One region of the Bartonella sp. W8122 genome, then DNA from elsewhere that is predicted to be linked to it. Evidence: predicted binding sites of a transcription regulator. Region 1 holds the regulator's gene; each other region holds the start of a gene.
What was found. Region 1 encodes LexA, which represses DNA repair genes until DNA is damaged. Its sites were predicted from a motif close to TGTTCNNNNTGTGTTCNG; they were not measured.
Positions count from the first base shown of each region.

Region 2: uvrA (excinuclease ABC subunit UvrA) is a predicted target of LexA. The motif match lies at 3,720-3,737, and genes of this name have one in related genera.
Region 3: H3S83_RS04525 (putative DNA modification/repair radical SAM protein) is a predicted target of LexA. The motif match lies at 3,067-3,084, and genes of this name have one in related genera.

Region 1 is NZ_JACFOO010000001.1:1,611,468-1,616,791, forward strand. It holds gene lexA (transcriptional repressor LexA) at 1,363-2,082, shown strand; gene rimO (30S ribosomal protein S12 methylthiotransferase RimO) at 2,500-3,813, shown strand; gene H3S83_RS07085 (arginyltransferase) at 3,927-4,673, shown strand; gene H3S83_RS07090 (YrbL family protein) at 4,702-5,316, shown strand.
Region 2 is NZ_JACFOO010000001.1:1,842,334-1,847,657, forward strand. It holds gene gyrA (DNA gyrase subunit A) at 1-1,726, opposite strand, end outside; gene H3S83_RS08060 (MarC family protein) at 1,969-2,601, shown strand; gene H3S83_RS08065 (single-stranded DNA-binding protein) at 3,027-3,518, opposite strand; gene uvrA (excinuclease ABC subunit UvrA) at 3,755-5,324, shown strand, end outside.
Region 3 is NZ_JACFOO010000001.1:1,028,229-1,033,552, reverse strand. It holds gene H3S83_RS04535 (hypothetical protein) at 1-1,096, shown strand, start outside; gene nhaA (Na+/H+ antiporter NhaA) at 1,397-2,773, shown strand; gene H3S83_RS04525 (putative DNA modification/repair radical SAM protein) at 3,088-4,323, shown strand; gene H3S83_RS04520 (UdgX family uracil-DNA binding protein) at 4,320-5,324, shown strand, end outside.

The DNA.
Region 1 (5,324 bases):
GTTAATTTTGTTTCTCATTAATTTTTGAGAAGTTTGGGTTATCAGGCATAAACGATTATGTTGAACGCCGATTTCGACGTTCACGAAAACCGGGGCGACAAAGACAGATTGGCACTTTATGTGAATTTTACATGTAACAGAATTTGGACCAACCAAAGATAATTCGATGCGTTATCGGCATCGCTGTTTGAACGCACCGCCAGGGCCAAATGTTGGAGGACGTAACAGTAGATGCTCTACAAATCCGCGATTATGATTGGGACACGGTATTCATTGCCTAACACATTTCAGATTCTTCAAAAATTTGCAGCAACGCCAATAACAAATCAATGCGGCTTGATCCGTGAATTAATGTCCGAACTCTTGAAGACCGTAATTTCGAACAATTATAAATTTACAAGCAAAAAATACGATGAAAATCGGCAATGAGACTATCCACCTTCGATGAGGCGGGTATGAGCGATAGACAGACAATTTTATGATATATAAAGCCCGAAATAGAAGATAGGGGTGCTAATAATTGAGTGTTTGACGAGCTTTTGATACGAACTGACGCTTGCCCCCTTCCCTTTAGACCTTTCGAAAATCATGCGCATCAAGTTTTAATTATGACGTTTGAAGGCAGGAATTTTTAGCATTTAACCTAATTTTACATAACTGTAAGAACCGACCATTTTCGCGGTTTGGTCTTACAAAGATTGCCGATCGGCAGAATACACTTTGTTTTGAAGTTTGGAATGAACAAAGCGGATTAGCCGAGACAAAACCGAAGCTGTGCTAAAACTTATTATTCTGGGTAGTTCCGGCGCAATTATTTCAGACTTGCTCGTCGCCAGTTGCCCATCAGGACATTCAATTGACTGATCTGAGGAGTAAAAACTCGTCGGCATGAAATTACCTAGGCGAGCCTCTGATCAATTGGGCTTGCAAGGTTTTTCAATGAAAAGACAATTCGTATATCGCTCGCAGCTCGACACGATATATCAGGCTCTATTTTTATAGAAAAATCAATCAGTTGAGCAATCTTTGTTAAGAGGATATCTAAATGCACAACGAAAGACGCTTGGAGAGTGAAATTCTCATCGGCGTCGAGCGAAATCCTATTCAAACAGAACTTTCGACCAAACATTTTAGTTTATTGCACACTGTTGCATTTGCTTATTTATGACCGTTTATATCGTCTATCCATTTGAAGTTAAAACAATTGGATTATGGATAAAACCAGCCAGTTGTTTCAGGACAAACTTCCACTTTATAATTTATCGCGCGTGAAAAACGTTTAAATGCTTGTAGAACATTAATAGAACATATAGTGTATGTTCTGGTTTTGTTTCTCATTGATTCGTGTTATTGGAGAGTTTTATGTTAACCCGCAAGCAGTATGAATTGCTTCTGTTTATTCATAACCGCCTAAAAGAAACCGGTATTCCCCCTTCATATGACGAGATGAAAGAAGCATTGGATCTAGCATCGAAGTCGGGCATTCACCGGTTGATTACAGCTTTGGAAGAACGTGGCTTCATTCGTCGCCTCCCCAACCGCGCACGTGCTTTGGAAGTTCTGAAACTGCCCGAATCCATGGTACCTCCTATAAATACTGTGCGTAAATTTTCTCCAAATGTCATAGAAGGCACGAAAAACAAACCCTTTAAAAATATCATTGCGAAAGAGCTCAATGACGGCGAAAGCGGTCCGGCAGCCAACGTAAATGTTCCGGTTATGGGGCGTATTGCTGCAGGAGTTCCTATCTCGGCCATTCAAAACCAGACCAACATGCTTTCATTGCCTCCTGATATGGTTGGGAGCGGTGAACATTACGCTCTTGAAGTTAAAGGGGATTCCATGATCAATGCCGGAATTTTTGATGGCGATACGGTGATAATCAAACGTGGAAACACCGCAAATCCGGGAGAAATTATTGTTGCCCTCGTTGACGACGAGGAAGCAACGTTGAAACGTTATAGAAGAAAAGGCGCCTCAATTGCTCTTGAAGCAGCCAATCCGGCTTATGAAACAAGAATATTCGGTCCTGACCGTATCAAAATTCAAGGGAAACTCGTCGGGTTGATACGACGCTATTGACGGTTTGATAAGGCGACATCGATTATCATAATTCAGCTCATTAACGACGCCATCTGGCACACACTGTTTAAAATTGATGATCGTCGGAAGCTTATATTGAGGATTGTCAAAGCGGTTTAAAATGACCGGTTTTGACAGTGATGTTTCACACAGGGATTACGTCTCATTCAGGAATTATGAACAAATTGGTTGCTCAAACAAAAAAGTTTGAAATTTGGCAAAAAAGCTTGAAATTTGGTACGAATTTATGCGTCTTTGTGGCAGTCCGGTGATGTCGTGATGTCCAATAACAAGGACTGATTGTTTTGGACCATGATGTTTATGGTGTTTTCAGCGTTAGGGGCTTGCCTTTTTAGTAAAAGAGATTAGGCCAACACAAAACGTGTTTTAGAATTTCGTATATTTGCAGGAAATAATATGTCAGCTCCACGTGTCAGTTTTGTATCTTTGGGGTGCCCTAAAGCACTGGTAGATTCTGAACGCATCATAACAAAATTACGGTCTGAAGGTTACGAGATCGCTCCCAAACATGACGGGGCCGATCTGGTGATCGTCAATACATGCGCCTTTATCGATTCTGCACGTAATGAATCGCTCGCCAATATTGGTGAAGCTTTGAACAAAAATGGTAAGGTCATAGTGACCGGTTGTCTCGGTGCAGAACCTGAGGTAGTGACCAAAACTTATCCGAACGTCTTGGCTATTACCGGACCACAAGCTTACGAAAGCGTAATGGAAGCGGTCCATAAGGTTGCTCCACCCGTCCATGATCCTTTTGTTGATCTTGTTCCACCGCAAGGCGTTCGTTTGACACCGCGTCATTATGCTTATTTAAAAATATCCGAAGGCTGTTCCAATCATTGTAGCTTCTGTATTATTCCCCAATTGCGAGGAAAGCTCGTTTCGCGACCAGCGTCAAACGTTTTACGAGAAGCAGAAAGACTGGTACAAGCTGGCGTAAAGGAATTACTGGTCATTTCGCAGGATACGAGTGCTTACGGGCAAGATTTGAAATATAGCGAAAGTGTCTGGAAAGACCATTCGGTGCGGGCCCGTTTCTATGATCTAGCCAAAGAACTTGGAGAGCTGGGTGTCTGGATCCGTATGCACTATGTATACCCCTACCCCCATGTTGATGACGTCATTGAACTTATGGCCGAGGGCAAGATACTGCCATATCTCGATATTCCTTTCCAGCATGCTTCTCCTACGGTTCTTCGTAATATGAAGCGCCCGGCACATCTTGAAAAAATTAATAAACGCATTGAAAAATGGCGTTCTATCTGTCCGGATATTGCTTTGCGATCAACATTCATTGTTGGTTTTCCGGGCGAAACGGAAGAAGATTTTCAATTGCTTCTGGACTGGATGAGTGAGGTAAAAATAGATCGTGCCGGCTGCTTCAAATATGAGGCTGTAGAAGGTGCAGCGGCTAACGACCTAGGATTGGAAATTATTCCTGAGGAAATTAAGGAAAGTCGGTGGAAACGTTTTATGGCACATCAAAAAACAATTTCCGCACAACTTCTGAAGAAAAAAATCGGTAAACGGTTACAGGTGCTTGTCGACGAAAGTGATAGACATAAAGGCATCGGGCGTACAAAATATGATGCTCCTGAAGTGGATGGCGTTGTACATTTGACATCTCGTCGTCCAATCCGGACCGGAGAATTGGTAACGGTAAAAATCGAACAGTCTGATGATTATGACCTTTATGGAATGATTGTCTAGAAATTGCGCTAGAGTTGTTATTTGACAAGCTCTTTTGTTTTGATGAATGATAGAGGCAAGCTTTATAGTTTTCAGTATAAAAAGTTGTGTGGTGTTTTCGTAATGCGATAATTATGGCAACTAGTGATAAAGACGAACCACAGTTTTTTTTGACAGCTCCGGCGCCCTGCCCGTATTTGGCCAAACGTTTGGAGAGAAAAGTATTTACCTATCTTGTCGGCCCATATTCAATAGAAAAAAATACTGTCTTGACGCAAAGCGGGTTCCGGAGATCGCAAAATATTGCTTATAGGCCGGTTTGTGATGGCTGTAATGCATGCGTCTCCGTTCGTATCGTCGTGAAAGATTTCGTCCCAGACAAAACGATGAAACGAATTGTCAAGAAAAACCGCGAACTGGTTGGTCAGGTCCGTCCTCCCAAGGCAACGGTCGAGCAATATCTGCTTTTCAAACATTATCTCGAAATACGCCATGACGATGGTGGAATGAGCAAGATGACATTTCAGGACTATCAAATGATGGTCGAAGACACGGAAGTCGAAACATCGCTCATTGAATATCGGCAGAAGCCGTCTAACGGGGAAGAGGGAGATGACAAGGCCAAACTACTAGCCGGTGCATTGACCGATAAAGTAGAAGACGGATTATCAATGGTCTATTCATTTTTTTCACCGGAGGAAAAACGGTCTTCTCTTGGCGTTTTTATGATTCTCGATCACATCAAACGGGCAAAACGACTTGGTCTTCCTTATGTCTATCTCGGTTACTGGGTGAACGGATCCCGAAAAATGGAATATAAGTCGCGTTACCAACCGCAAGAACATTTGACATCACACGGCTGGAAGTTAACAAAAGAGTAGAAAACGTTAATCCTGCGAGGAAGTCCATATGCTGAACGAGATGATTGAACTGAAGGGGCGTGAACCGAAATTCAAGGGGAATGCACGCTTGGTCTTCATTCATCCCGACAACCCCGATTTGCTAGTGAAGGTTTTGCGACCGGAATGGATAGCGAAAACAAAGCAAGTACCGGAATGGAAAAAGCGGTTCAAGCCTTTGGGCGCTAACTCTGTCAACATGCATGAATTGTTTGAAATTGTGCGCATCAATCCCCATGCGGAAAGCATTCAGCCTCACATGTTTACGGTCGTCGCACTCCAGCAAACCGATCTTGGTTGGGGATTGGTTGTTAAAGCGGAAAAGGACAAGAACAACGACTACGCTAAACCGGTTGCTAAAGATGTTAGTAAGATCCGCACTGCTTTGGATGAATTCGAGAATGGGGTGAAACAAACCAATGTCGTTTTATATGACCTTAACCCCTGGAATTTGGTTCTGGCTTATCGCAACGGCAAGGAAGAAGTTGTTATAATAGACGGTATATCTGAAAAATCCGCTTTGAAGGTTAGAACCTACTTTCCTTCGGTCAATACAAAGAAAAATCTTAAAGTTTATGCGCGGTTTGAACATTTTATGGAACGAATAAAAAGCGGAAAAAACTGACGGGCTTT
Region 2 (5,324 bases), 230 kb from region 1:
AATCCTCGTCCTTTGTTGTCATGCCGGAGCGGCCTTTACCACCGCGATGTTGCGCCCGATAGGTGTTGAGCGGAACGCGCTTGATATAACCGCTATGGCTTACAGTGACGACCATTTCCTCACGTGCAATCAAGTCCTCATCATCCATTTCGGCACCACCGGAGCCAAATGAAGTAAGACGCGGCGTGGCAAATTCGTTGCGAACAGCCATCAATTCGTCTTTGACAATTGTCAAAACACGCAAACGGGAACCCAGAATATCAAGATAATCTGTAATTTCCGCGCCGATTTTATTGAGCTCGTCGGCAATCTCGTCACGTCCCAAAGCTGTCAGGCGTTGCAAGCGCAAATCAAGGATGGCACGTGCCTGCTCTTCCGAAAGATTATAGGTGTTATCCTCGTGAATAATGTGACGCGGGTCGTCAATCAATTCGATAAGGTGACGGACTTCTGCAGCCGGCCAACGGCGTGTCATCAACTGGTCACGCGCGGTTTGCGGGTCCGGTGCATTACGGATAAGCTGGATGACTTCGTCAATATTGGCAACAGCAATTGCCAGACCAACCAAAACATGGGCACGTTCACGTGCTTTGCGCAGTAAAAACTTGGTACGCCGTGTAACAACTTCTTCACGGAACAGAACAAAGGCCTTGAGCATATCAAGGAGAGTCATCTGTTCAGGCTTACCGCCATTCAATGCCACCATATTGCAGCCGAAAGAGGTTTGCAAAGGCGTGTAGCGATAAAGCTGGTTCAAAACGACATCGGCAACGGCATCGCGCTTCAGCTCGATCACAACGCGATAGCCTTCACGATCGGATTCATCGCGTAAATCCGAAATGCCCTCAATCCGTTTTTCACGAACAAGCTCGGCAATTTTTTCAACCATTGTCGCTTTATTCACCTGATAGGGAATTTCAGTAACAACGATGGCCTGCCGGTCATTGCGGATTTCTTCAATATCGACTTTGGCGCGCATGATGAGCGAGCCGCGTCCGGTTTCATAAGCCGAACGTATGCCCGCACGCCCGAGGATAATCCCGCCAGTCGGGAAATCCGGCCCCGGTATGATCTTGAGCATTTCGTCAAGTGTTATGGCAGGATTATCAATGAGAGCAACGCAACCATCGACAATTTCACCAAGATTGTGCGGCGGAATATTGGTGGCCATACCAACCGCAATACCGCCCGAACCATTCACAAGAAGGTTCGGGAAACGTGCCGGAAGAACAATCGGTTCCTGCTCGCGGCCATCATAATTATCCTGAAAATCGACAGTCTCTTTGTCGATGTCATAAAGCAGACTATCGGAAACTTTTTCCAGCCGACATTCGGTGTAACGCATAGCTGCCGGCGGATCACCATCAATCGACCCGAAGTTCCCCTGCCCGTCAATAAGCGGAACGCGCAGCGAAAAATCCTGTGCCATACGGACCAGCGCATCATAGATAGACGAATCGCCATGCGGGTGGAATTTACCCATCACCTCGCCGACAACACCGGCAGATTTACGATAAGGCTTATTGAAAGAAAGCCCCATCTGGTTCATCGCATAGAGAATGCGTCGATGCACCGGCTTCATACCGTCGCGAACATCAGGCAGCGCACGCGATACGATGACGCTCATCGCATAATCGAGGTAAGAGCGCTCCATTTCCTCTACAATATTGACCGGTTCAATACCGTTCGGATTTCCTGAATCTGGTGGTACAATTTGATCGTTCACGGCTACACAACTTCCTTAATAGAATCAGCCCTTCCTTTATAACGAAAAATGCCCCGAAAAGCCAATTTCTCTTGTCTTTGCATGTATTGATTTGGCTATTATTTTCAGTGTGTTAGTTAGCTACGAGAAAAATCGGTGGATGACTTTATGTTGAATTTGTGCCATGAGAGCAGAAATGAATGTTTTCAACAGCCCCGGATTTTGGCACATACCGAATGATGGCGCACCAAGGAGTGACAATCATGTTCGATGCAGGTTTGTTGCTAAATGCGTTTATCACATTACTGGTTACAATTGACCCTGTAGGTCTCGTGCCTATTTTCTTAGGCCTCACGCGTGACATGACGCATATGGAACGCAAGTCCACAGCCATTGCTGCGTCTGTCATTTCTTATGTTATCCTGCTTGCTTTCGCGCTTATCGGCGGTGCAATATTGGAAGGTTTGGGCATCTCGCTCGGTGCATTCCAGATTGCCGGTGGTATTCTATTATTTGCGATTGCTTTCGAGATGATTTTTGAAAAACGTTCGGCAAGAAAACAGAAATCTGTCAAAACCGCCGTCACCAAAGATCATATTCACAATATTGCAGCCTTCCCGCTTGCTATACCGATGATTGCCGGTCCCGGCGCGATCTCGGCCACCATTCTGATGGCCAGCAAAAACCCCGGATTCGTCGGCACTCTGGTTTCCTGTTTTGTTATTCTGATTTCGGTGATTGTCTGTTATGGCTTCATGCTTCTTGCCCACCCGATTGACCGACTTCTTGGTGAAACGGGTAGAACAATACTGACCCGCCTGTTCGGTGTCATCCTTGCAGCTCTTGCCGTGCAATTCGTCGCCAACGGGATTTTGGCTCTCTTCCATATTGTGTGAAACCGCATCGCCACCAAACGCCTTTTCGCGCATCATTTCAGGATTGTTGCGCATGTGGCTGGTTGCCGCTCCAATTTTCATGAAAAACTGCCGGACACGCCCGAAACAAAGACATGTTCAAAACACTTTGGAAAACACGAGTGACAATCCGGCAAGACAGTTTCGGAATAGGCTATACATCCAGCCAATCTTACATATTGGAATATCGGCTTTATTTTCTATGGCAAGACGTCTTAGAAATAAAAGTCGCAGCCTGATAAAAACTCCCTGCTTCACTTATTCCCAAAAGCTGCGATTCGCTTGAAAACAATGAAAACGGGGAGCTTTTTCAATTTTTTGAGTTAGGCAAATGAGGTTCAAGGAACATCACGACAATGCATTAAATGGCAATCGCAACTCAAGATGACCGTTCAAAAACCAGAGCCTCAAAACGGAACATCGTCATCAAGCTGACGCGAAAAATTGCTTCCAGATTGGTTGTTCCCGCCCTGATCGGAATTGCCGTAGCCACCGCCAAAACCGCCGGATTGATCGCTCACCTGCTGACGGCTGCCGCCACCTTCGCCGCGGCTATCAAGCATTTGCAATTCACCGCGATATTTTTGCAAAACAATCTCGGTTGTGTAACGGTCGTTACCGTTCTGATCCTGCCATTTGCGGGTTTGCAACTGCCCCTCAATATAAACTTTCGCGCCTTTTTTAAGATATTGCTCGACAACCTTGACCAGATTTTCGTTAAAAATGACAACGCTGTGCCATTCTGTCCGCTCGCGACGCTCGCCTGTATTACGGTCACGCCACGTATCCGACGTTGCAATGCGCAAACTTGCCACTTGATCGCCAGAATTCATCCTGCGAATTTCCGGATCTGCACCGAGATTACCAATCAGAATGACCTTGTTAACACTGCCTGCCATTATAAAAACTCCAAACCACGCGGCAAAAAGCCGAAAATTAAATGCTAAAGCTTAATTTGCCACCATATAATCTATTTTCACGCTTGGGGCAAAAAAGCCTGTTTTATTCGTCCGATTTCCACAGAACTTCTTTTTCTGTTATTTGGTTAGGCCAAATCTTACCATTGCAATTTTCGACCATCTCACCTATTTGAAAGCGAGTGTTCCATTTTTGTTCTTTCCCCGCAAGGCCAAATATGTCCGATCAGAAATATATTTCAATACGTGGTGCCCGCCAACACAATTTAAAGAACATTGATCTTGATTTGCCGAGAGACAAATTGATTGTCATGACTGGTCTTTCGGGATCGGGTAAATCCTCGCTTGCTTTCGATACGATCTATGCCGAAGGGCAAAGGCGATATGTTGAAAGCCTTTCAGCCTATGCCAGACAATTTCTGGAAATGATGCAAAAACCGGATGTTGACCAGATTGACGGTCTCTCTCCGGCGATTTCCATTGAACAAAAGACCACGAGTCGAAACCCGCGTTCAACTGTCGGCACGGTGACAGAAATTCACGATTATATGCGCTTGTTGTTTGCGCGGGTCGGTGTGCCCTATTCGCCCGTCACTGGGTTACCCATTGAAAGCCAGACTGTCAGCCAGATGGTTGATCGCATTCTGGCACTTTCTGAAGGAACACGACTTTATATTCTGGCTCCGCTCGTACGCGGGCGCAAAGGCGAATATAAAAAGGAAATGGCCGATCTCCTTAAAAAGGGCTTCCAGCGTGTCAAAATCGACGGTGTTTTTTACGAGATTGCCGATGTTCCGGAACTCGATAAAAAATACAAACACGACATTGATGTTGTCGTAGACCGCCTTGTCGTAAAACCCGACATTTCTGCCCGTCTTGCCGATAGTCTTGAAACCTGTCTTCATCTCGCTGATGGATTGGCCGTTGCCGAACTTGCCGATAAACCGCTCCCGAAAGAACAGACAGCCGGTGGTTCGGCCAATAAATCGAAAAATGATACGCATGAACGTTTACTCTTTTCCGAAAAGTTCGCCTGTCCTGTCTCGGGCTTTACAATTCCCGAAATAGAGCCACGGCTTTTTTCTTTTAACAATCCGTTCGGTGCTTGCCCTACCTGTGACGGCTTGGGGTCGCTACAGGCGATTGATCCGGCAATGGTGGTTCCTGACGAGAATTTGTCTTTGAAAGCAGGTGCTATTGCTCCGTGGTCGAAATCCTCTTCACCTTATTACAACCAAACACTTGAAGCGCTTGGAAAAGCTTATCATTTCAAGCTCACAGACAAATGGAAAAACCTTTCCGAAGAAGCCCGTCATGCTATCCTTTATGGCACCGGCAAGAAAGAAGTGACATTTACCTATCACGACGGTATGCGCTCCTATTCTGCGACAAAAAATTTTGAAGGCGTCATTCCGAATATGGAACGGCGCTGGAAGGAAACCGATTCAGCCTGGTCGCGCGAAGAGATTGAGCGTTATATGTCGTCTTCCCCTTGTCCGGCATGTAAAGGCTATCGGTTGAAGCCGGAAGCTCTGGCCGTAAAAATCAACAAGCTTCATATTGGCGAAGTGTCCGAAATGTCGATTTCCAAAGCCGATAAATGGTTTCAGGAAGTGGACAAGACCTTCAATGAAAAACAGAAGAATATTGCTTCACGCATTTTAAAAGAAATTCGTGACCGTTTGAAATTTCTGAATGATGTCGGGCTTGAATATCTCACACTAGCGCGCGCCTCCGGTACATTATCGGGTGGTGAAAGCCAGCGCATCCGGCTTGCTTCTCAAATCG
Region 3 (5,324 bases), 580 kb from region 1:
TGTGAGCGAACACAATAACCTTCGGCTGATTGGCAAAAGCAATGCCTTGCAAGCGAGTGATATTGATCTTGCTTACACCTATGCAATTTTGGCCGGTAAAGTAAAACCGGACAAAATTGGCCGGACTATCTTCGGACCTGTAGAACTCGGCGATATTGCAATCGATGTCTTCGAGGGCACCAACCGCAATGCCCATTTTTCGCTCAACAAGTTTAAAACCGCCGGGCTAAAAATGCGTCCGATGGAAGCCGTGCCTGAAGATCTTGCACGTGCCTATCTCGAAGCTAAAAAAAGTGGTGATGAAAAGGGTGAAAAAGCGGCAAGGAATGAGTTGCTCGCAACGATAGTATCGGCAATTACGGCTATTGATGCCGAAGTTGAAAAAGCTGATATCGATTTACCAGCAGTCAAAGCAAGCCTGAATTCGTTCGAACTCCAACCAAGAGAATGGAAACAAGCTGTTCCTGAAAGTTTGTTAGTGAAACTGGATGGTTTTTCATTAAACACCAGCGAAATGCCTCAGAAAAGTTTCGAAATGTTCAGGAATATGGGATTCAAAACACTGGATATCTCGGGCAAACTTGATTTCTCTTATAATTCCGGTCGTCAAACTCTTTCCCTTAATGATCTGTCATTTAACGCAGATGGCATTGGTTCAGGCGAAATGTCCGCAACAATTATCAATGCCGGTTCAGAACTCTTTTCGGGCGACAAACAAGCAATGCTTGATGCTGCAAACCAAATTGGCATCACTAAAGCGGATATGCGTTATTCCGATTTCGGCTTCATCGACAAATTGTTTACCTATCTTGCCCGGAACTTGAACGACAATAAACACGATCTCAAGAAAGAACTTTATGACGACTTTTATGTGGTTATGACGAAGAGTCCGGCAATGCTTTTGAAAGATCACGAAGAAGCACAAAAGATATCAGCTGCTTTCGGTGCTTTTGCAAAAAAACCGGGAACACTCAAAATATCAATCAAAGCCAAAGACGATAAAGGACTCACAGCAACTGATCTTGAAACAGCATTGCAAAATGATCTTGCAGGTGCTCTCAATAAAGTCGATCTTGTCGTAAAAAATGAAAATTAAATGGTGAAATATAATTATATAGAGAATTATCTAACAGATAATTCTCTATATATCGTGTCGTATTATTTCATATAATCAATCACACTCTTGTAAGAATCAAAATATATTTGAATTTCTCTCTTTAAGTTGGGCAATTTATAAATTTTATCTACATATTAAAGCTTCAAATTTCGAACACCATAAATAATATTGTTGGCTTGTATATTCTCCCTTGTTTGGATATAAAAATGTCGGGTGTCCGGTAAATTGTTTACGGGCAGGTTTCAAGCTGGTCGGGCCGCCAGCACAGAGGAACTTGCCATGAAAAATATAAACCACCGCTTGCCTAACCGTGCATCTGTTTTTGCCGAAAAGATATTTACAATCTGTCGCACCATAGTTCATATTGAAGCTATGGCGGGCGTTGCTCTCGTTATTGCAACAATGGTCGCTCTCTTACTTGCCAATTCAACTTATGCGACCGTTTACCAAAAATTCTGGCAGCAAAAAATTTCAATAGAAGCTTTCGGATATTCCTTTTCCAAAGACCTGCACTTTCTGGTCAATGACGGCTTGATGACGCTCTTTTTCCTTGTCGCAGGCATGGAAATAAGACGGGAAATCCATGATGGCGCATTGTCAAAATTCCGTCAGGCTTTGTTGCCTCTGGTTGCAGCTATCGGCGGCGTTATTGCGCCGGCGATTATTTATTTTTCCATCAATCCCATGCCGCCAACCAGTCATGGCTGGGCTGTGCCCACTGCAACCGATATAGCCTTTGCAATCGGTATTCTGGCGCTTCTCGGAAAATCGGTTCCAAACAACTTAAGAATCGTTTTGCTTGCGCTCGCCACTATAGACGACATTATCGCCATTTTGATTATCGCGATTTTTTATTCTAACGGCTTTGACGTGACAGGCCTGCCCATTGCATGTCTTGCAATTATCATTCTCGTTTTTTTGCAATGGATAGGAATTAATTCGGCTCTGATTTACGTTCTTCCTGCTGCTCTCCTCTGGCTCGGACTTATGATATGCGGTGTCCACCCCTCGCTTTCGGGCGTAATATTGGGATTATTGACACCGGCACTTGCACCCCGCTCATTGATTGCGCCTGTTGACCGACTGACTTACGCTTTGGAAATATTGAAAAATGAAAAGCCTGAAGACAGCGCTTCAACGCACCATTTTGCTCTTCTTGAAATACGAAAGAGTGAAGCTGCAATTGACGCTCCCGTATCCCGACTTGTTGCCGCCTTTAGTCCTTGGGTATTATTTGTCATTATGCCACTCTTTGCACTAGCCAATGCGGGTATCAATATTTCCAATGTCGACTTTAAAGATCATTTCTCCCTCATTATCATGGTTGGAACAGGACTTGGCCTTGCTATTGGTAAACCTTTGGGCATTGTCCTCATAAGTTTCCTTGCTGTCCGTTTCGGGCTTTGCACTCTCCCTTCGGGAGTAAACTGGCGCGGAATGGTTCTCGTCGGATTATTAGGGGGTATCGGTTTTACCATGGCGATTTTTACAGCCACTTTAGCCTTCAACGCTCCTCGACAATTGGAAGCGGCAAAATTCGCGATTCTATGTGGATCCCTGATGTCCGCTATCTTCGGATTGAGCTATGGTTTATGGCTGAAATTTCGTAAACACCATAGGACGCGTAAACCGGATAAAGAACATTTCTTGCATTAAAACCTTCTTTGTGAGAACGATTTCTGCATAAAAAACCCGTCATGCTGCACTTTAAATTTTTTACTCTCGAAAAATTGCCTTGTTATCGGTGTAAACGGGCCGGTCTCTCCAAAGTCTCTTTTGTTCAATATTTCGCAATGTCGTTACAAAGTGAAACACACTACAGAATGATCTGACCAATTGAAGCAAAATTAACTAGCTTGAATTTGCTTTTTGGCAGAATTGCTACTTTTAGCGCGTCGTGATTTGCTGTTTTTCCTTTACTTCCTCCACTTCATGTCTATATTGGTGCACAGAACAAATAGTGAACAAAAATGGTCAAAACGCTCAAACAAAAATTGGCAATTCTGGCAGATGCTGCCAAATATGATGCCTCCTGCGCATCAAGCGGTTCCACGCGTCAGTCGCCAACAAAAAGCGGCTTGGGGTCAACGGCAAATATGGGAATTTGCCATTCCTTCACACCTGACGGGCGCTGTGTTTCCCTGTTAAAAATTCTGCTCACCAATTTTTGTATTTTTGATTGTGCCTATTGTGTCAACCGGTCTTCAAGCAATGTCGAGCGGGCGCGTTTCACTACGGACGAGGTGGTGTTTTTGACGCTCGAATTTTACCGCAGAAATTACATAGAAGGCTTGTTTCTTTCGTCCGGCATTATCCGTTCTCCGGACCAAACAATGGAGGAATTGGTTAAAGTTGCCCGCGATTTGCGAACCATCCACCATTTCGGCGGCTATATCCATTTAAAAACCATTCCGGATGCTTCGGACGCGCTGATCAAAGAAGCCGGACGTTACGCAGATCGCTTGTCGATCAATGTCGAACTGCCAACAGAAAAAAGCATTAACCGCTTTGCTCCGCAAAAAAAGATCCTGACAATCAAGCAGGCTATGGCGAATGTCCGGATTGATATAGAAGCATCCAAAGACGCGACATTACAGACGAAAAAAACGCAACGTTTCGCGCCCGCAGGGCAATCTACCCAAATGATCATCGGTGCCGACGATGCCAATGATGCGACAATACTGCAATCAAGCGCCGAGCTTTATTCGGGTTATCGGCTGAAACGCGTTTATTATTCGGCATTCAGTCCGATTCCGGATGCTTCAAACCTGCTTCCCGTCAAGCGCCCGCCGCTTTTAAGGGAACATCGGCTTTATCAAGCCGATTGGCTTTATCGGTTTTACGGCTTTGCAATGGAAGAGCTGACCGCGAAAACAAATGGTGGCATGCTTGATCTTGAATTCGACCCGAAACTCGCCTGGGCATTACAAAACCGGCACCTCTTTCCGGTTGACATCAATAAAGCCGACAGGGAAATGTTGTTACGTGTTCCCGGCCTTGGTGTGCGCAATGTTAAACGGATATTGGTAGCACGCCGGTTCAAGCGGCTCGATTTTTCAGATTTGAAAACCTTTCATATCAGCCTTGAAAAAATAAAACCGTTTGTGACTGCCGAACGCTGGACGCCTAAAAACCTTCTCGACAGTTCGCACCTTGCCGAGCGTTTTCGTGCCCGCCCCACTCAACTTGATCTTTTTTCATCATGAAAACGATTGTTTTGAAAAAGCAGGGGGATTTTGACGAGTGGCGAACGATAGCGCGTTTGCTATTGCAGGAAGCAATGCGTCCGGAAGATGTTTTTTGGCATTACCATTCGGCCCCGACATTATTTGACAGAGAGCCCGCCTCTCCGCCTTCAGAAAAATATCAGCCTTCACAACGAAGCCAAGAATTTCTGGTGCCAAAGCAGTTCATCAATCTTGCGAAAAATGTCATCTGCCACGAAAGCGAAGATTCGGCCGCCCTTTTATATCGCCTTCTTTATCGCTTGCAGCATGATAAAACGGTTCTTGAAAGAATTTATGACATTGACACTGCAACAGCTTTATCGCGGCAAAAAGCTGTTTGCCATGACATCCACCATATGCATGCATTTTTACGTTTCAAGGAAATTGCCAGCCTTGGCGACGACACATTCAGGCGTTGTTTTACCGCCTGGTATGAACCTCAACATTTCATTATTGCGGAAGCGATACCGTTTTTCTGTCGGCGTTTCAGCGACATGGATTGGCAAATTCTCACGCCGAAAGGCAGTGCATTCTATTTTAACAAAAGACTGTTTTTTGGCGAACCGATATTTAAAAAGCCACAAAATAAAGATGAAACCGAAGAGCTATGGAAAACCTACTTTTCCAGCATTTTCAATCCGGCAAGACTGAAAGTCAAAACCATGCAAAGTCATATGCCGAAAAAATACTGGAGCAACCTTCCGGAAGCGGAAATCATCGATAGTCTCGTTGATAATGCGGAAACGCGCATTGAAACGATGGAAAGACAACCGGTTCTGCCACCTCCGCTCTTTCATTCCCGTTTAACGGAAAGAAATGCCGAGAATGTCATTCGAACGAGTTTGAAGTCGCAAGCAACGCTTAAAACTTTGGATGATCTCAATAAAGGTATCAAATCATGCAAAAGTTGCCCATTGCATTGTTCATCAACGCAGGCTGTCTGTGGCGAAGGGCCTGAAAATGCTTCTCTAATGATTGTC